DNA from 4 places in the Paenibacillus sp. FSL R7-0312 genome. Region 4 is predicted to be linked to each of the others. Evidence: riboswitches for the same ligand, from Rfam matches in the RefSeq annotation. Region 4 holds a riboswitch; each other region holds the start of a gene.
The links. A riboswitch is a leader RNA that binds a small molecule or an ion and turns the genes downstream of it on or off. The one in region 4 is predicted to bind cyclic di-GMP.
Positions count from the first base shown of each region.

Region 1: another riboswitch for cyclic di-GMP. It lies ahead of MKX70_RS03325 (choice-of-anchor A family protein); the one in region 4 lies ahead of MKX70_RS02530 (transglutaminase-like domain-containing protein).
Region 2: another riboswitch for cyclic di-GMP. It lies ahead of MKX70_RS00610 (PA14 domain-containing protein); the one in region 4 lies ahead of MKX70_RS02530 (transglutaminase-like domain-containing protein).
Region 3: another riboswitch for cyclic di-GMP. It lies ahead of MKX70_RS07280 (flagellar assembly protein A); the one in region 4 lies ahead of MKX70_RS02530 (transglutaminase-like domain-containing protein).

Region 1 covers NZ_JBBORE010000001.1:781,916-787,287, reverse strand. Annotated here, with positions in the region: gene MKX70_RS03330 (hypothetical protein) at 93-470, opposite strand; cyclic di-GMP riboswitch class I at 1,284-1,376, shown strand; gene MKX70_RS03325 (choice-of-anchor A family protein) at 1,459-5,049, shown strand.
Region 2 covers NZ_JBBORE010000001.1:141,034-146,405, forward strand. Annotated here, with positions in the region: gene MKX70_RS00610 (PA14 domain-containing protein) at 1-1,469, opposite strand, end outside; cyclic di-GMP riboswitch class I at 1,483-1,563, opposite strand; gene MKX70_RS00615 (sugar phosphate nucleotidyltransferase) at 1,701-3,074, opposite strand; gene MKX70_RS00620 (UDP-glucose dehydrogenase family protein) at 3,804-5,144, opposite strand; gene MKX70_RS00625 (glycosyltransferase) at 5,149-5,372, opposite strand, start outside.
Region 3 covers NZ_JBBORE010000001.1:1,672,821-1,678,192, reverse strand. Annotated here, with positions in the region: gene MKX70_RS07290 (ABC transporter ATP-binding protein) at 1-732, opposite strand, end outside; gene MKX70_RS07285 (FUSC family protein) at 1,026-2,126, shown strand; cyclic di-GMP riboswitch class I at 2,576-2,669, shown strand; gene MKX70_RS07280 (flagellar assembly protein A) at 2,772-4,397, shown strand; gene MKX70_RS07275 (DMT family transporter) at 4,465-5,372, opposite strand, start outside.
Region 4 covers NZ_JBBORE010000001.1:603,410-608,781, forward strand. Annotated here, with positions in the region: rRNA gene MKX70_RS02525 (16S ribosomal RNA) at 1-1,286, opposite strand, end outside; gene MKX70_RS02530 (transglutaminase-like domain-containing protein) at 1,690-2,481, opposite strand; cyclic di-GMP riboswitch class I at 2,514-2,594, opposite strand; cyclic di-GMP riboswitch class I at 2,668-2,748, opposite strand; gene MKX70_RS02535 (class D sortase) at 2,876-3,529, opposite strand; gene MKX70_RS02540 (GtrA family protein) at 3,699-4,103, opposite strand; gene MKX70_RS02545 (glycosyltransferase family 2 protein) at 4,093-5,070, opposite strand; gene MKX70_RS02550 (phospholipid carrier-dependent glycosyltransferase) at 5,155-5,372, opposite strand, start outside.

The DNA of each region.
Region 1 (5,372 bases), 180 kb from region 4:
GTAATAGGGTACCCTGAGGTCTTGCCAATCATGGCGGGCCTCTTTTTTATGGGGGAAGTAACGCCGAGAATTAACATAGCCAGAGTTGCTGTTCATCTCAAGGCGGTTGAGTCCGGAGTGCCAAGACCCAAATATCTGCGCATGCGGATAGTAGACTGGGCGGTAATGACATCATCCAGCAGCAGCATCCGTTCATGATAACCCCTGCAGACAAATTTGGCTTCAATGCCAACTTCCAGCTGCTGCTGTGCATAGACCTTCAGACCACGGGCTCTCATCTCGGTGCGGACATCCCGCAGGTCGGCTATGGCTGCACCCGCCGCTGTCCGGAGAACCTCAAGGTAAGGATCGGGTGTGCGCAGCTCTGCGGATAGGATGGAAGCATCGCGTTCAAAGGCGGATAAAATGAGCGGCAGCAAGATATACGATTTCACCAGCATATTGTCCTGGCTCTCTGCTCTGTGCATCAATCTCATCTCCTCCAACGAGAACGTATATTCGTAATTTAACCCGAAGTTCAAAAAAAATCAATGGTATTTAAAAAAAGAGGGCTGTTAATGTGACATAATTCACAATAAAATCGGGAAAATTATTTTATATTAAAATTGAAATAATAAAGTTGTAAATAAATCTGATTAAAAGGAGAATGGCAATGAGTCATGAAGGAAATCTCCGCCGCGGTTTATTGTTTGGGTTATTCCTTAGCGTTCCGCTTTGGGTATCAATGATTGGCTGGATTCAGCTGCTCTAAAAATGGATTTCTGCGTGTGCAGATTTCCAGCCCTCTACACAAACTCCCTAGATATGTCGATTAAAGACTGCTGTGAAAACAGATGAATCTCATAAGGCTTTTACTATATAAGAGCTCTCTTGTATGTCCGGAAACGGGTGGTGTCCTTAAGGAGGATGGCACCCGTTTCTTCAGGTTCACCATGTGAGGTTTGTTTAAGCGAAGATGGGGGGGGCGGGGAGAAAAAGTAGGACTAAAATACTAAATTTTGATATTTGAAATTTAAGGATAATAACTCTGTGAAAAGGAAAAAGTACTGCGGCGAATTAGTGGGATTATCGACCTTTTTCGTCAGGAAGGTATGTTTATAAATTGTATAAAGCCTTATGAATAAAGCGTTTTTTATTTTTTTCATCACAAAAATAGCTGTGAAATGAATTGGAAATATATTGACAATATGCCAAGTGGCATCTAAACTAAAGTTAGTTCTAAAGTAACAAATGTCACAGATTTCTGTTGGGTATTACATAAGCTTTTCCAATTTCATATCAATCATGTACAAACGCAAACCGTTTCGAAAGAGCGGGACGCAAAGTCAGGAATCTGATGCCCCTTAAGTCCGGGCTATGGTCGTCCGGCCGCCGTGAAGCTAACCCTTCGTGGCGGTCTTTTTTTTGTTATAGTTTTGCGACGATTTCATAGAATAGTTGAATAGGAGGTGTAGATTATTGAGAAAAAAATTGCGAAAAGCGGCCGCCTGTATTCTGGCGGGCGTACTGACCGTAAGTAGCGCCTTCACTTGGGGGACGGAGGTAAGGGCAACAGCTGGTGTACCTTACAATCCAACGCCGGTCTTGGGGATTGCCGGGAATTTTAATGCTTTTATCTTTGACGATTTCACGCAAGACAATGATCAAATTGAAGGCCGTCTTGCAGCGGGAGGGAATATTACTCTCTCTGGAGGTTACGGGGTAGCCAGGGCCTACAGGAATTCTTCAGCCACAGACGTACTCGTTGCCGGTAAGAAGTTTAAACATTCGGGTAGCGGAGAAATCTACGGAAACGTTGTGTATGGGGACACCATTGAAGCCAATGAGCCTATTGTGAATATTATAGGCGCGAAGAAGCAGGGAAGCCCGATTGATTTCCCGGCTGAGAAGCAGTATCTGATCTCGCGTTCTGCAGCATACGGGGCATTGTCCGCTACGAAAGAAATTGGCAATAATAATTATGGAACACTTACAATAAGTGCGCCGGATCTTTTCAACGTAGTTCACCTGGATGCGGCAACGCTGGCGAATACAAACAATATTCAATTCAACATTGCCCAGAATGCCACGTTAATTATTAACATAAGTGGAGCTACGGTCAATGTACCAAGTTTCGCAATGAATAACGGCAAAGCAGGTCAAGTGTTGTTCAACTTCTACGAAGCGACCAAGGTGAATATTGCGTATACCACCTTTTTGGGGACGATACTGGCGCCTAAGGCGGATGTCAATTATTCCGGTGCAGAGCTATACGGAACGCTAATTGCCAAGTCTTTTGCCGGCGGAGTAGAAATGCACCTAGGAACATACCAGGGAGATGGACCGCCGCCAAGTCCGACGCCGACCGCAACACCAACCCCCAGCCCATCGCCAACACCAACCGTAACACCAAGCCCTACACCAACAGTGAAACCGACTGCAACGCCGACGGTGAAGCCAACTCCCACACCAACAGTGAAACCGACACCGACGGTAAAACCGACACCAACAGTGACGCCAACGCCGACAGTGAAACCGACACCAACAGTGATGCCAACGCCGACAGTGAAACCAACACCGACAGTGAAACCGACGCCGACACCTAAGTGTACTCCGTCGCCAACACCGACAGTGAAACCAACGCCGACAGTGAAGCCGACACCGACAGTGAAGCCGACACCGACAGTGAAACCGACACCAACTGTGACGCCAACGCCGACAGTGAAACCGACACCAACGGTGACGCCAACGCCGACAGTGAAACCGACACCAACGGTGAAACCAACGCCGACAGTGAAGCCAACACCGACAGTGAAACCGACACCGACAGTGAAACCAACACCGACAGTGAAACCAACACCGACAGTGAAACCGACACCGACAGTAAAACCAACACCGACAGTGAAACCGACACCAACGGTGAAACCAACGCCGACAGTGAAGCCAACACCGACAGTGAAGCCGACACCGACAGTGAAGCCGACACCGACAGTGAAACCGACACCAACTGTGACGCCAACGCCGACAGTGAAACCAACGCCGACAATGAAGCCGACACCGACAGTGAAGCCGACACCGACGGTGAAACCAACGCCGACAGTGAAGCCAACACCGACAGTGAAACCAACACCGACAGTGAAACCGACACCAACGGTGACGCCAACGCCGACAGTGAAACCGACACCAACGGTGACGCCAACGCCGACAGTGAAACCGACACCAACGGTGAAACCAACGCCGACAGTGAAGCCAACACCGACAGTGAAACCGACACCGACAGTGAAACCAACACCGACAGTGAAACCAACACCGACAGTGAAACCGACACCGACAGTAAAACCAACACCGACAGTGAAACCGACACCAACGGTGACGCCAACGCCGACACCAACAGCAGCACCAACACCGACACCAACGGTGACGCCAACGCCGACACCAACAGCAGCACCAACACCGACACCAACGGTGACGCCAACGCCGACACCAACAGCAGCACCAACACCGACACCAACGGTGACGCCAACGCCGACACCAACAGCAGCACCGACACCAACGCCAACAGCTGCACCGACACCAACGCCAACAGCAGCACCAACACCAACGCCAACGGCAGCACCAACGCCAACGCCAACAGCTGCACCAACATCAACGCCAACGGCGGCACCAACGCCTACACCAACAGCAGCACCGACACCAACGCCAACAGCGGCACCGACACCAACGCCAACAACGGCACCGACACCAACGCCAACAGCGCCACCGACACCAACGCCAACAGCGGCACCAACGCCAACGGCAGCACCTACACCAACGCCAACAGCAGCACCTACACCAACGCCAACAGCAGCACCGACACCGACGCCAACGGCAGAGCCAACACCGACACCAACGGCAGCACCAACACCAACGCCAACGGCGGCACCAACACCGACAGTAGAACCAACGCCAACATCAACAGCAGCACCGACACCAACGCCAACGGCAGCACCGACACCAACGCCAACAGCAGCACCGACACCAACGCCAACAGCAGCACCGACACCGACGCCAACGGCAGAGCCAACACCGACACCAACGGCAGAGCCAACACCAACGCCAACGGCGGCACCGACACCGACGCCAACGGCAGAGCCAACACCGACACCAACACCAACACCAACACCAACGCCAACGGCGGCACCAACACCAACGCCAACAGCAGCACCGACACCGACGCCAACGGCAGAGCCAACACCAACGCCAACAGCAGCACCGACACCGACGCCAACGGCAGAGCCAACACCGACACCAACGGCAGCACCAACACCAACGCCAACGGCGGCACCAACACCGACAGTAGAACCAACGCCAACATCAACAGCAGCACCGACACCAACGCCAACAGCAGCACCAACGCCAACGCCAACACCAACACCAACACCAACACCAACACCAACGGCAACACCAACACCAACACCAACACCAACACCAACACCAACACCAACACCAACACCAACACCAACACCAACACCAACACCAACACCAACACCAACACCAACACCAACACCAACACCAACACCAACACCAACACCAACACCAACACCAACACCAACACCAACACCAACACCAACGCCAACGGCAGCGCCAACGCCGACACCAGAACCAACACCAACACCGACGCCGACACCAACACCAACACCGACATTACCACCGGCACCAGTACCATCGTCTGCACCGCCCGTCTTTATTAATGTAGTGCCAACGCCGACTCCAATAATCGGCTATATTGTAAATCCAGATACAATAATCATTGATGATCCGCTGCCTTTGGGCCCTGTGACAACAGTAACACCTCGGCCGTTAGTGGTGACACCAAGTCCAACCCTAACGCCAAGCCCAAGCGCAACACCAAGTCCAACGCCAATTGTGACAATCATTGATGAAGAGATTCCGTTAGGCAATGTACCTGCGGATGCATCGCTCCCGAAGACTGGTGAGTCCAGTCCGGCTCCCTATTACTTGGTCGGTCTAGCCCTTGCAGGATTGGGAATATTCCTCGGCAGAAGATCCAGAACAGATAAACGTAAATAAATGCAATTCGTAAGATCCTTTCCGACAGGCTGGCGATATCACCGCTAAATCGGGAAAAGGCTGCTTTGGGAGAAGACGTTCTCCACAAAGCAGCCTTTTTTATATGGGATATACATTTGATATTATATTTCCTCGTAAAATCAAATGTGCTAAGGAGAAAGAGTTGCGTCTTTACGATCATGGGACCTTGAGTATATATTAAAATTTCAAAATTAAAATTAGTTCTTTATACATAGTTTGAAAATATCCTTATCGGTGCCATCGAGAGCGATGAGAGGATCAGGATTCAGCTGGGAAAGCTATGTTTTCAATTAAAAAAACCT
Region 2 (5,372 bases), 460 kb from region 4:
GTGATAATCTGATAGGTTTCACTGAAAGTCGGTTTGATCTGACCCGTCCAGCGGATAGAAAAGCTATCCACTCCGAGCTTCGCATCCGGCGCTGTCTGGCGCCAGTTAAAGTTCAGCAGCGCATCCTTCCGGACCAGAACCGGAGTGCCCGAAAGCGTCATGTTCTTGTAGTATTCCCCCTGAAGACCATTCTGAACGACGGGGGCCGTCACAGTATCATTGGAAGCAGGGGGCGTCGGGATCGGCATTGCAGTCGGTACCGGCATTGGTGTTGCTGTCGGTACCGGCGTTGGCGTTGCTGTTGGTACCGGCGTTGGCGTTGCTGTTGGTACCGGCGTTGGCGTTGCTGTTGGTACCGGCGTTGGCGTTGCTGTTGGTACCTGCGTTGGCGTTGCTGTTGGTACCGGCGTTGACGGAGCAAATGTGCCTGCTTTATAATCGTCCCGGGTCACCGTATAGCTGTCGCTCATGAAGCTTTTGATGGTAGCATCGGTATTGGTTTCATACAGCATTTTTCCCCAGCTCATCATATATACCCAATTTTTCTGGGAGAGCTGCAGCTTTGCCGTGCTTGGCATTTGTCCATTCTCGCCAATGGCAATCGGTTTGCCATTCGCAAGGGCAAGCAGGCCGTCATGGTATTTATTCATATAATCGTTCTCATATATATCTGCCGCGAGTACATCCACCTTGTCAGCCCCCGGATAGGTCAGCGCATAAGGATCAGACCAGGCATTGGGTGCATTGGGGTTCCATACCCACAGCAGGTTGTTTAATTTATGAACGTTCACGAAACGGTCATACATAATATTCCAAAGCGAAGCAAAGTTATTTTTCTTCCCCCACCAGAACCAGTTACCGTTCATTTCGTGGTAAGGTCTCCAGAGTACGGGAACACCAGCATCCCGCAGGCTTTTAAGTGAAACTGCCACTTTGTCCAGATCTGCAATCAATGCAGTGTACTGTGTTGTACCTGGAGTAATATATTTATTGAATTCCGCCTGGCTCAGCGGTTTCTGAACATTGGACCAGAGGTATGCGGTACCGGGCAGATTCTCATGAAAAGTCATGGCTACAATGCCGCCGCCCTTATACCAGTTGATCGCGCTGTTCACAACATTTCTGCGCTGCGCCGCTGCTGTACTTTCCGATTGCCCGCTAATTACGCCCAGTTCATACCCGTGAAGAGCAGCATATTGTCCGCTGGTTCCCTTCAGCTTGTTGCTGAATTCGTCCGGACTTTCCAGATAGTCATGTTGGCCGGTAATAATGCCTTTTCCAGTGATAGAATACAGATCGTCCAGCAATCTGACTGCTTCGGTTGAAGCCTCCGGATTAACGGGCGCTTTGGAACTAGATGCAGCTTCTGCAGATGAAGGCATTCCGCCGAGTCCCAGAGGTACTGCAGTCAATAAAAGGGCCAGAGACAGCACAGTGCACAGCAAACGAGACTTACGGTAAGTTATCAAAATCCATCTTCCTTTCGGTAGCCAGGCTGCCACTCTTGCGAAGGCCCTATAGCTTTGCGTCCCTATCTTTCGATTAGGTTTGCCTTTGTCGTATTGGAAGGATTAATCCCTCTTACCGTAAGTATCGTCTCTATTTAGTTTTAATTTAGAGCAAAAATGAATTTTTCTTAATAATTGGTTCTTAATACCTGTTTTGGATTTGTAACAATTGGTTATATAGATAGATTAGACCTACGAAATAAATTGCTGCAAGGCGATATCTTCCCAATCCAAGGTGATTCGGATGTTATCTTCCTCCACCAGCTCAGAGCCGGTCTGCACTTCGATAAATTCCATATCTGTCAATGCCAGGATCGCATGCTTGGTGCCTTCCGGAATCCGTACGACATCCCCCGCCTTTACATTATGCATTTTCTCATTGAGCACAATGCTGGCTTCACCGCTGACAATGGTCCAGATTTCACTGCGTTTGTGATGCAGCTGATAGCTGATATTTTTACCTTCAGAGATAAAGATCCGCTTCGTCAGCACCTCATTACCTTCCGCATATTTCACATAATCAATTACCTTGTAGTGGCCCCAGCGGCGTTCTTCGTACATCGGTCTTTGTTCAAAAGATTTCAGCACTTCCTTAATGCGCGGGCTCTCCGCCTTGTGCGTAACCAGAATTCCGTCCGGGCTGGCGGCGATAATCAGATCCTTCGCCCCGATCACGGTGATCGGAATGTCCAGTTCGTTGATAAGGCAGGTGCCTTCGGAATCTGCAGTGACGAAACCTTTGCCAACATGATTGCTGGTCATTTCTTCGGTCAGCGTATTCCAGGTGCCCAGGTCCTTCCAGAATCCGGCGTAAGGCTGAACCACGATATTCTCTTCTTTTTCTACCACCTCATAATCAAAACTGATGGAAGCCAGCAGTTTATACTGCTTCTGCAGTTCCTCATAGTTCAGTGGCAGTCCTTTGCGCTGCAGAATATCCAGCAGATACCCAAGACGGAAAGCAAACACGCCGCAGTTCCAGAGGGCGTTCCGACTGATTAGCTCCTCAGCCTGCTTGCGGTCCGGCTTCTCCTGGAAGTGGCTGACCTGCAGATACCCGCTCGCTCCCGCTTCGGCGCTGGTAGGAATGATATAGCCGTATTTCTCGGAAGCATGCTCCGGAACTACGCCCATCAGCGCCAGATTGGCGCCGCTCTCCAGCATCGTGCTCTCCAGCTGCAGAACGGTATCGAAGAAGGACGACTCCACATAAGGGTCGACGGGCAGGATGGCTACCGTCTCGCTTGGTGAAACACCGGCGATCGAATACAGGTATGCTGCAGTCAATGCAATAGCAGGGAAGGTATCGCGCCGCTCCGGCTCAACGATAATCGGCACCCCGCTGCCCAGCTGGCTCTGAATCATCTCTACCTGGCTGCGGCCGGTAGCCAGGTAGGACGATTCCGCCATCCCTGTCTCCTGCAGCTGTCTCCATACCCGCTGTACCATGGATTCCGGTTCACCTGCCGGGCTTTCCAGTACTTTCAGAAATTGCTTCGAACGTGAATCATTGGACAAGGGCCAGAGCCGTTTACCAGAACCGCCTGATAGAAGTACTAGTTTCATAAGTGAACCCTCCTAAGTTTATGTGATGTCGCGAAAATATCGGATTGTTATTGGGAGCTGCAGATTGCGGAAAAGCTTAATGCGCTGGCTGTTATGAGAGTCACTGCAAGGAATGTTTGGACTTTCGGCCGCTGTTGCCTCCGGATTTCCTGATTAGACCGCTCTTCGCGGTAGAAATCCAGAGACAGCATATGCTTCCGAAGCTAGCTTTCCTACGGAAAGCTTTCAGGCGGACGCTAACGCTCCTACAGTTCCAAAATTCCTCTCCGTTCCATTACATAACAGCTGGGGCTATTCGCTTCGCCCGCAGGCGAAGCTCCCGGCTAAAGATCCGGCTATTGCCGCTTGTTGTTGCGGCAATTGAACCGTGGCTGCCGCTATGCTTGCGCGGCAGGAAAGATTTAAAGATGCTTAAGTGCCTCTTGTTCCAAGGGACTCCCGCTCGCCGTAGCAGCGGGGGCAACACAAGATTCTCACAAGACTCTCACAAGACCAAGACACAAGACTCTTGTTCCAAGGGCTTGCCGCTCACTCACGCGGCGGGTAGGGCAAGGATCAAGTGCACTTGTGCTCCTCATTTCCTCGTTTAGCCCGCATCCGGTGAAATCAAGTGCACTTGTGCTCCTCATTTCCTCGTTTAGCTCGCATCCAGTGAAATCAAAGGGATTTTTCCCTCTAATTTCCCTAAGCAGCCACTTCTGGGGAGGCTGCGGGATATCCGCTAGACGATTAGATCGCGCCAGCAACGCTGGCGGAGAAGCCGCTAAGGCCGCCCATCTGCGGGCGTCCGACGGAATGATACTCCAGGCCGGTTCCTTCGATCTGCTCTTTGGTATAGACGTTGCGGCCGTCAATTAATACCTGGCGGCGCATGCTCCCAGCGAGCTGATGCAGGTCGATATCCTTGAACTGGCTCCAGTCGGTCAAGAGGCATACTGCGTCGCTGCCTTCGGCAGCCTCTTCCGCCAGCCCGCACCAGCGGAGCTGCGGATGATCGTACTCTCGCCGGAAGTTATCGGCGGCAATCGGATCATACAGCTTGACGGTAGCACCTTCAGCTACCAGCGCCTCAACGATTTCGCGGGCAGGCGCCTCGCGGACATCATCGGTGTTCGGCTTGAAGGCAAGGCCCCAGATGCCGATGACTGCGCCGCGCAGGCTGCCAAGCGATTCATGCAGCTTGGAGATAATCATGAACCGCTGTCCTTTATTGACCTCGACCACCGATTTCAATAGCTTGAACTCGTAGTCCACGTTGCCGGCAATCTGGATCAGCGCATTGGTGTCTTTCGGGAAACAGGAGCCTCCATAACCGATGCCGGCCTGCAGGAAGGTAGACCCGATTCTCCGGTCCATTCCCATGCCCTCGGCTACCTCGGTTACATCAGCTCCCACTTTTTCGCATATATTGGCGATCTCGTTAATGAACGATATCTTAGTGGCCAGGAACGCATTTGATGCATATTTGATCATCTCGGCGCTGCGGATATCCGTGACGAATACATTGTCCGTGAAGCCCTGATGCAGCTGGCGCATCGTAGGCTCAAGCTCAGGATTATCAAGTCCGATCACGATCCGGTCGGGATGCAGCGTGTCGCGGATCGCGGAGCCTTCACGGAGGAACTCAGGGGCGGAGACAATATCGAAGGGATGATTCGTATGCGAAGCGATCAAATTGCGGATTTTCTCATTGGTGCCTACGGGTACGGTCGACTTGGTCATGATGATCTTGTAGCCTTCCATCGCCTGCGCAATTTCAATGGCGGCCCCTTCAATATATCTTAGATCTGCTTCACCGCCCGGCAGTGAGGGGGTCCCTACGGCAAGGATGACGATGTCGGAGCGGCGGACCGAATCCTTAAGATCGGCCGAGAAGCTCAGCCTGCCCTCGCGGAGATTCATTTCGATCAGCGCCTCAATGCCCGGCTCATAGATGGGGGATTCCATCCGGTTCAGCTTCTTGATTTTTTCCTCATCCTTATCGACACAGATGACATGATTTCCGTTAAGGGTGAAGCATACGCCCGAGACAAGACCTACATAGCCGGTACCGATTACTGCGAGTTTCATACAATCATCCTCCTTTTAGGAAATTGACGTAGGCCTGTTCCACATACTGCTTGAACTGGACCATAAACGCCTGCTCATCAAATTTACGTGCATGGCCCATAATCTGCTCGATATCCCACGCATAGGATTCTGCTTCATCAATGGCCTGGAGCAGATCATCAACTTCCTGGTGCTGGAAGAACACGCCGTTGACGTAAGGAATAATCGTGTCCAGCGCTCCTCCGGCCT
Region 3 (5,372 bases), 1.1 Mb from region 4:
GCCGATGAAATCCGCCACGAAGCGGTTGATCGGCTCATCGTAGATATCGTTCGGCGTACCGCTCTGCTCAATCTTTCCGCCGTTCATGACGAAGATCCAGTCGGACATCGCCAGCGCCTCTTCCTGGTCATGGGTAACGAAGATGAAGGTGATGCCCAGCCGCTGCTGCATTTCCCGCAGAATATACTGCATCTCCGTGCGCAGCTTCAGGTCGAGCGCGGACAACGGCTCGTCCAGCAGCAGTACCTGCGGCTCGTTGACAATCGCTCGCGCAATTGCGACACGCTGTCTTTGTCCCCCGGACATCTCATTTATCGCCCGCTGGTCATAGCCGACCAGATTGACGAAGCGCAGCGCCTCCTGCACCTTTTGATTAATAACATCCTTCTTAAGCTTCTTGATCCGCAGTCCGAAAGCCACATTCTCAAATACGTTCAGGTGCGGAAACAGCGCATAGTCCTGGAATACCGTATTGACCTGCCGCTCATTGGCGGGAATATGGTTGATGATTTTGCCGTTCAGATAAATGGAACCTTCAGTCGGCTCAGCGAAGCCGGCAATCAAACGCAGAATGGTCGTTTTCCCGCAGCCCGAGGGGCCCAGCAGTGTATAGAATTTACCACGTTCAATTTCGAAGCTCACGCCTTTTAATACAGCCTCTTCATCGTCATATTGCTTAATAACCTGATCAAAAGAAATAATAGTGCCTTCCTGGGTAGCTATAGCTAACAACCTCCCTACCTTATGTAGTACAACCTATTTTACCCGCTTATTGCGGGAGACAATCCATAAGCAGCATCCTCAGCGCGGATAAGTGACATTTCCTCCCTTTGTTCGACAGACTTCAATATATATAGCATATAGGAATCATTCGATATATGCGATAGCTTACATTATTAATTGCAGTACAGAAACTTAACAAGTTCGTAAAAAATGGACCCGGCGTGGCCTGTTTTGAGGTGCTATAATGAAAACGGCTGAAAAACATAAAATTTTTCTTACATTTGCGAAAGAAGATGACTACCATGAACGAGGGGTTACAAGACCGCCTTGAGAAGTTCGGATTATCCCTTTATATGATACGTGTTACCCTTGCTGCATCACTATCCTGGCTCGCGGTACACAGCTTGTATGGCGACCGTTATCTGTACTTTGCGCCGCTGGCGGCGATTCTTATCACCCAGAGCAGTGTCAAAGCCTCGCTTGAAAAAGGGGCATACCGGCTGCTCGGTATTGTGCTAGGCGGAATCGCCAGCCTGGTCGTGGGCCGCTTCTTCGATGTTGGTGCGCTCTCGATTCTGCTGATGCTGCTGCTCGGTATAGGCGTAGCCACCGCCTGCCGGATTAATATCCAGGCCGTTTCGCAGGTTGGCGTCACTTCCGTCCTGGCGCTCACCTTCTATCAGGATGGGTACATCGTCTGGAGAGTCGCCGAGACCCTGATCGGCGTGCTGATTGCCTTAATTATAAATATGATTATCGTTCCGCCCAAGGGGTTCGTCAAGGTCAAGGACTTGGCACTGAGGGGCAGCCTGACATTGTCCGATGCCTTAACCGGCCTGACGTCCGGCGGACGGGATGCTGCCCAGGCACTGACCGCGCTTAAGCTTTCCGGTGAACTGCTTGGCAAGAGTAAGCAACTGCAGAACGAGCTTCACTTCACGCTCTCCCATTACCAGTGCCGCAAAGAGCTCGGTACACTGTCACAGGCTACCTCCCATCTTAGCAGGGTGCATTCCTACGTCAAAGGAATTTCCGAAGAGCTCTCCCTGCTTCCTGCCCATTATGCCGCAGCCGACTGGATGACAGAGGTTGTGACGGCAACGGCAGACTGCATTGCCTTATATGGTACCCGGACGCTGTCGGATGCGGAATGCGGACGTTCGCTCCCCGAGAGCCTTCGCCGCGCCCGTGATGTGCAGCTGGCCTGGTTCTCTGAGCTGCAGGGTCAATGCCCGCTCGCCGCATTCCGTGATCTTGGCGCGGTGTTCTCGCATCTGAACCGGATTCTTGAAGAGATTGAACGCGCTGATTATGCGGCAATCTCAGCTGGCGCGCAGCCCGCCAAGGCTGCACCGGCGAGCGCGATACGATTCATACAGAAGGGACTCTCCCATAAGCTATAGGCTTGGGAGAGTCCCTTTTTCCTGTGCGGTAAAGCCGAATCAGATTTAGTTCCCATCCTCATGATTTGTTCCCGTAACGACACTATGCCCTCCCGGTTCAACTGGAAGTTACACGCATTGATTTTTAGCGGATTATTGGCAGTCATAGGGCGGAAATATATTATTGTTGTACAATAATTCAATTAGCAGTAGGGTTTGAGCAACAAGGGCTCTTGCAGAAGGGGTCCTCCCATAAGCTGTAAGCGCTGGGAAACCAGTTTTCCAGACAACTTAGAGCTGCACATTTTAAGATTATTGATAAATTGGCAGAATAGAGTTGAAAAATAGCTCCTTAAGTACTAGAATTAAGCTTGTTTGCAGAAGTTCCTGCAGCGCAGGAACCAGTTATGACCTTTTTTGTCGATTACAGTCGATTTAAATCGCCTCATGCTGAGTGTATATCATTGATCTATTTCTAAAGGCAAACTTCCTGAAAGGGTAGGACGCAAAGCAATGGGCCTAAGAATGCAGAGAATCCGCGTTTATGGTCGCCAGGCTGCCAATAGAGACCACGTAAGCCATCAGTCACCGGGAGATCCCCCAGGCTTTATGATGCTCTTTTCTGTACGAATGCCATTGATTATACGAAAAAGCGAGGTTAAGCTAATGCCGCAGCAATTCATCGAACCAACCCGATATGATTTCGTGGAATCCTTGATGCTTGAACGTACGGGATTCCTGGATTCTTTCTCTGTGGAGGGCCAGACTTCCGGCGGGATGAATGGAGATAAGGATGGAATTATCCTTGTGCAGAATAATCAGATCTTCATTACTCCCCCGCTCTCTGGCGGCAAGCCAGCCCGGATCTCCGCTGTGCATCCTGTAGTGCTGAAGATCAACTGGAAGACCGTTACAGAGCCTACTGAGGTGACCTCAGCGGATCATATAACCTGGGAAATTTGCGAGAAGCCACAGTATCAGATTACCGTTTCACCTGACAAGCTCAAAGTGCATTTCACCTTGTACCGTGCAGAAAAGTACGCCTGGAATCTGGTTAATTGCCCGGCTTCCTTCGAAGCCGCAGTCCGGGCTGAACCTAACCGGGCGATGCTGCTGTCCACGCTCACTATAGAACAGATTCTCTCTTCGCTGGATAACCGCTCCATTCTGCGGAATCTGAATATCCCGGCCCTATACGCCGAACTGAACAACCCTACATATCTCCCAGTCTGTATCGTAGAAGGGAGAGCCCCGCTGCCCGGCAAGAAATCAAGGCTGCAGCTGTCCCTCCCGGAGCATACGCTCACAGGCAATGGAATGCTCCGGGAGGGAAGAACTGCGGAAGCTGCAGATTTCTTAGATTATCTCCGGTTTCCGGGAGCCCCCTTCGCCAGAGAGGGAGAGGTCTTTGCCCGCAAGTTGCCGCCAGAAGAGGGAATTCCCGGATTTGACGTAGAAGGAGGCGTCTTGCCTCCACCTCCACCCCAGGATATTTATTTCGCAGCCGGAGACCATGCACAGCTGCTTCCAAACGGAGAGATCGCGGCTCTGCGTACGGGCAGACCCCGCATCTGCGGAGACTCCGGCAGCGTCACAACCTGCGATTTCCCTGCCCTATGCCTCATCACCAAGGAAATGGCGGCAACGGCCGGTGAGATTATATTTGCAGGTGACATCGTTGTACCCTCAGATATTGAAGGCCCTATGTGTATTGAGGCGTTAGGGAATGTGTATGTCTACGGCAACGTCTGCCAATCTACAATTACGGCTACCGGCAGCATCTATATAAGCGGTCAAGTAACCGGCTGCAGCCTGCATACAGGACTTGCCGGCGTACACCAGCACCGCCTGCACCGCTTCTCCAGTCTGCTGCTGACTGAAGTCGGCGGACTGCGGGAAGCCGCCCGTCTGCTGGCCAAGAATGTAGAATCCCGCCAGCAATCCGTGAAATACGGTCTGGTGGTTATGCTGCTGCTGGAGGATAAGTACAGCCATATAGAGTGCCTGATCAGCGATCTTAAATCCGCACTGCTGTGCATGGAAGGTGCCCCCCAGCCCGGTACGGATCAGCTCAAGCAGATGCTGGAGGTTTTTACCCATCCGGGGCAGTTCACCGAGTTTATCACTGACAGTGTTCTGAACAGCTTCTCCCGGCTGCTGCGTAATCTGTGTGAAGACATTGAACTGCTCCAGGAGGAGCATGCCTTCATTAATATCGCCCGTTCCCATAACAGTATCCTGGAGTCCGGCGGAGAACTGATCCTGCGGGACGCGGACGCAGAAACGGTCTAAGCCTGCTGTAATGTAACCCCTGACAAACATAAACGGCTGCCCCTCTTCTGAGGGAGCAGCCGTTTGTTTATTCCTTACCCAGACCGGGTACCGGGGTCTGCAGGACACTCCCGGCATTCCGGCCCAGCCTGACATTCACCAGAATAATGCTGCTCACAATCAGCAGCATACCGATGACCAGATTCAACGTAATCTGTTCATGCAATAAGACTACACTGGAGCCGATGGAAATCAGCGGAATCAGAAAGGTGAACGAGCCTACCTTGCCGGCCTCTCCTTCATTGATCAGCTTGAAGTATACCAACCAGCCCAGCGCAATCACGAAGACCGCGATGAACAATGTATTTATTATAAAAGTACTACTCCAGCTAATATCCGCCCAGCTCTCCGAAGCTGAGCCTGCCGCCAGCAGGATTACCCCGCCGATCATGATCTGCATCGCGGTCATCCACAGCATATCTACTCTGGCTGCATTGCGTTTGGTATAGACCGTAGCCAGCGCCCAGCTGAGTGCACTGGCCAAGGCCAGCAGTACGCCTATAGGCGAGATACTTCCGGTTAATCCCCCAAGGCTTAACGAGGCTACCCCGAGGAAGCCGATTACGAGGCCGGCGATCTTAAGCCCGTACATCCGCTCGCCCAGCCAGATCCAGGCAAAGATTCCGAGCAGCACCGGCTGCAGGAATACAATGGCCGAGAATAATCCGGACGGCACATACTGCAGGCCAATCGTCTGGAAGCCATAGTAGAAGACGATACTGAGGAATGCTGACACCAGATAGACGGGCCAGAGCTGGCGCAAATGCAGCTGCTTCCGCTTCGGCAGCGCCGCGATGATTAGTATAATACCGGCAATGACCGTTCGGATTCCGGCGAACAGCAAGGGCGGGGCATACGTTAAGGCAATTTTGGAGAGCGGCCAGTTGATGCCCCAGACAATAACCAGGAACACTAATAAGCCAATGGTTTGCTTCC
Region 4 (5,372 bases):
CACCTCGCGGTTTCGCTTCCCGTTGTACCGGCCATTGTAGTACGTGTGTAGCCCAGGTCATAAGGGGCATGATGATTTGACGTCATCCCCACCTTCCTCCGGTTTGTCACCGGCAGTCACTCTAGAGTGCCCAGCCTTACCTGCTGGCAACTAAAGTCAAGGGTTGCGCTCGTTGCGGGACTTAACCCAACATCTCACGACACGAGCTGACGACAACCATGCACCACCTGTCTCCGATGCTCCGAAGAGGGGCACTATCTCTAATGCTTTCATCGGGATGTCAAGACCTGGTAAGGTTCTTCGCGTTGCTTCGAATTAAACCACATACTCCACTGCTTGTGCGGGTCCCCGTCAATTCCTTTGAGTTTCAGTCTTGCGACCGTACTCCCCAGGCGGAGTGCTTACTGTGTTAACTTCGGCACCAAGGGTATCGAAACCCCTAACACCTAGCACTCATCGTTTACGGCGTGGACTACCAGGGTATCTAATCCTGTTTGCTCCCCACGCTTTCGCGCCTCAGCGTCAGTTACAGCCCAGAAAGTCGCCTTCGCCACTGGTGTTCCTCCACATATCTACGCATTTCACCGCTACACGTGGAATTCCACTTTCCTCTTCTGTACTCAAGTCACCCAGTTTCCAGTGCGACCCCAGGTTGAGCCCAAGGTTTAAACACCAGACTTAAATGACCGCCTGCGCGCGCTTTACGCCCAATAATTCCGGACAACGCTTGCCCCCTACGTATTACCGCGGCTGCTGGCACGTAGTTAGCCGGGGCTTTCTTCTCAGGTACCGTCACTCCGGTAGCAGTTACTCTACCGGACGTTCTTCCCTGGCAACAGAGCTTTACGATCCGAAAACCTTCATCACTCACGCGGCATTGCTCCGTCAGGCTTTCGCCCATTGCGGAAGATTCCCTACTGCTGCCTCCCGTAGGAGTCTGGGCCGTGTCTCAGTCCCAGTGTGGCCGTTCACCCTCTCAGGTCGGCTACGCATCGTCGCCTTGGTGAGCCGTTACCCCACCAACTAGCTAATGCGCCGCAGGCCCATCCCCAAGTGGCAGATTGCTCCGCCTTTCATTCTCTCTTCAGGAGAGGAAAGAAATTATCCGGTATTAGCTACCGTTTCCGGTAGTTATCCCAGTCTTGAGGGCAGGTTGCCTACGTGTTACTCACCCGTCCGCCGCTAAGTTCATTTGAAAGCAAGCTTTCAAATGAACTCCGCTCGACTTGCATGTATTAGGCATGCCGCCAGCGTTCGTCCTGAGCCAGGATCAAACTCTCCAAATTGTATTTAGAAAGAGCGATTGCTCATTTTGAAACATCTGACGAGAATTTTCATTCTCACGATGAAGTTTCTAAAGCGTACAAGACGCTGTGAAACTCATCATTTTTGGATCTCGCCGAAGCGATCTCCCACTCACTCGTTGTTCAGTTTTCAAAGATCAAGCTTGTTGTCAACGACGACTACCGCGTCACCAGCAACTCTTATAATATATCACGTTCATCCGAGTAATGCAAGCTTTATTTTGAAATCACTTATTTAAGTCATTTCTCATTAAGTTTGCCGCTCCAACAACGCTTACTTATAATACCCTATCTCTCTACTAAAAAGCAACCCTTTCCTAAATAAAAATAACCCGCTTAATAATTAAGCGGGTTATCCTCAATGAAACTATAAATGCATCTGCTCTTAGTAGAACTTAGCTGCAGTATATTTACTTGCTACTTTAACCAGATCTGCTGTTTTGCTGTTCTTGGCAAGTCCAGCATCAACTGTAGTATCAATAGTTACCCATTTGCCATTAAGGAACACTTCATTCCAAGCGTGGTAAGACGTCACATAGCTTGTGTTACCCATAACCAGTTTGGTAGGAATACCTTCACTGCGAAGCATAGTAGCGAATAAGGAAGCGTAGTCGTAGCAGATTCCTTTCTTGGAAACAAGAGTACTGTCGTTGTTAGGGATGTAATCTGTAGTTACACTGGAAGCCAGGGAATAATCATACTTCACATTGGCAACGATATAATTATAGATAGCCTTCACTTTGTCTTCATCTGATGTCAAACCTTGTGTAAGTTGTGCTGCTTTCAGAACTGCTTTATCGGAAGAACTCCATTTAACATTCTGTACGGAGCTCAGATATACTGCGTTGGCGTTGCTCAGGCTAAGATCTACCGTCTCGGAAGAAATTACTTTGTATTTGTTGCCGGTAGTGTTCTCAAGTACGGAAACCTTGTATGAACCGTTACCTTGTTGCAGCGGGAATGTTTCAGTTGGTTTGGAGGTGTACAAGTTGTAAGTGTAGCTGTTATTGTCTTTGGTGATCATCAGCTTAATCTTCTTATCCTTAGGAACATTATAAGATACTCCGATAACACCCTGATCCAGTTGACCTATGTTCAACCAGCCTGCATCTGCATTAGCAGCTTGAGCTGTACCTGTCTGCATCGACGTAACCACTACGAATAGTGTAACCAACATTAGATAGAACTTCTTCATTGGATAAAACCCCTTTCGGTAGCTGGCTGCCATCCTTACGGGAAGGCCCTTTAGCTTTGCGTCCCTACCTTTCGATAGGTTTGCCGTTATCGTATAAGCTTTATCTGTCCTTGCTTCTACCATAAAATGCTAGATATACAATAAGAACAAACAAAAAAAGCCTCTTCATTCGGTAGCTGGCTGCCATCCTTACGGGAAGGCCCTTTAGCTTTGCGTCCCTACCTTTCGATAGGTTTGCCGTTTATCGTGTATTAGCTTTATATAGTTATATCTTACCATATCTATTTCTATTATCAAGACCTAAATCACTAGATTTCTGCGAAAACAAATAAAAATTTTAAGTATTTTAAATTTTTCCGTCATCATTCTACAAACATCAGGATAACTTTGCGTGAATGATAAGTCTATGCGTTGGATTCACCAGCGGATCACAAGTAATGAGTGTAAGAATCTTGTCATCCTCATTCCCTTTCAATACGGATACATCGGTCGGTTCCACAATAGTTACATCATAAACTACATAATTGTATTCCTGCTTACCGGTTGTAACGGAAATAGCGTCCCCCACTCCGACTTCATTCAATCTATTGAACAGCCTTCCCGTAGTTCTTGATCTATGCGCTGCAATCGCAGCATTGCCAGTAGCGCCGAGCGGAGCCGTCTCCTTCATATGCGCAGCTGCATGCTTCATATTCGCCTTGGTGGCGCCTTCCAGTACAGGCAGCTTCAGATCTATTTTGTCGATTTTGATAATCGCCATCACCTTGCCTCCGACTTCAATCTCAGGCGCTGCAGAGGGTTCAGGCTCTTCCGCAGCCGACTCATCTGCCAGCAGCTGGGTTACTTCCGCGTAAGGCTTACTTAGATCAGCACTGGCCGGAGCTGAGGCAGACGGAACGATTTCACTGTAGGCCTGTTCAGCCTCTTCCAGCAGCTTTTGCTGCTGACGGTCATTGTACCATTCGCTTCCTTTGGGATAGAGCATAATTAGCACCCCGGCAAGTATAATCAAATAGGATAATTTCCGCATGACAATCGCCTCCGTAATATAGAATAGATGATACCCTTCCGGAATAATTAAGAAGCAATGCTTCTATATAACAAGTAGAAACGACTTTACCGTCCTTTTTAAGGACGGTACCGTTTCAGCGAGAAATAGAAGGTAATTTATAGCAGCAAGCATATAAATTCATATATTTTCAGAATACCCACTTCCGGCTTCCGAAGAAATTAATGATTACCGTAACAAATGTGACCAGCACTTTGGCGATCAGCACTTGAATACCGAGAGAATCGGTCAATATATGAATCAGCAGCACCGATATAACCAGCACCAACAGGTTCAGCACGATAAACCTGACCAGCTGCATCCGGTCGAAGCCCTCTTTATTGCCGATGTCCCTGTCACGGAAGGTTACCTTTTTGTTCCAGAAGAAGCTGTTGGCCGTACCGGCGCTATAGGAAATAATCTGCGCAGGGGTATTGATCATCCCAAGGGAATGCAGCAGTGTGAATACAGCAAAGTCAACCAATGTATTCAGCAGGCCTACCGCATTGAATTTCAGGAACTGGATGAACCCCGCACTCCATCTCTTATCTGGCATAATCGCTTTCCTTCCGCGTGTCTTCTATTTCCGCATCCGGATAGCCTTTGGTCTCACGCACAATATAGAGCGGTCTGTCCTTCGACTCATCATAGATCCGTCCGATATACTCTCCAATTACCCCCAGCAGCATCAGCACAATCCCATTGAAGAGCAGGTTCACGCCAACTATAGATGCCCATCCGGGTACGGTCCAGGAGGTAAAGATTTTTTGGAACAATACCAGGAACAGATAGATGAAGCTGGAAAAGGACAGAAAGAATCCGATATAGGATGCGATTTTGAGCGGTTTGTGGGAAAAGGAGGTGATGCCGTCGAGCGCAAACCGGATCATTTTCTTGAGCGGATACTTCGTTTCCCCGGCAAAGCGCTCCTCCCGCACATATTCTACCATGGTCTGCCGGAAGCCTACCCAGCTCACCAGACCCCGGACGTACCGGTTCTTCTCCTTCAGACCGCGCAGCACATCACAGACTTTACGGTCGATCAGCCGGAAGTCCCCGGTATCGGTAGGGATTTCAACACTGGTCATACTGCTGAGCAGGCGGTAAAAGATCTTAGCGGTGACTTTCTTGAATAAAGTCTCCCCGTGACGCTTCAACCGCTTGGCATACACAACTTCGTAGCCCTCTTTCCACTTCGCAATCATCTGCAGAATAACCTCAGGAGGATCTTGGAGGTCTGCGTCAATCACCACGACTGCCTGGCCTTCGGCATAATCCATACCAGCCGTAATCGCCACCTGGTGGCCGAAATTACGGGAGAAGTCGATCAGCTTGACATGCTCATCCCGGCTGCTGATCTCGCGCATGATCTCCGCCGTACGGTCCCGGCTGCCGTCATTGACGAAAACCAGTTCATAGGAATCGCCGCAACCATCCATTACTTTTTTGAGCCGCTCATAGGTTACCTGAATGACTTCCTCCTCATTGAACATGGGGACAATCACACTGTATCTGGCTTTCACCTTAGTTCCTCCTATAAGTTTCTACGAGATCCCCCGCAATAAAACTGACTTTTTAAGCATCTGTGCCTCATTAAATAGTGCCCCCTAGAATACCCAGGAAGGGAACCACCGCAGTACCGTATTTATATAACTGCTATTAACCTGCATTCCGGATAATACCGGATAGAACATTACAAACAGGATGGCTGCTGCAGCCACATAGGCATACCGCAGGTATTTAGCATCGCCGAATCTGCTGTCAAGCAGCTTCAGGATATAGACAACCGACAGAATCATAAACGGCACCATCGCAAAATAATGGT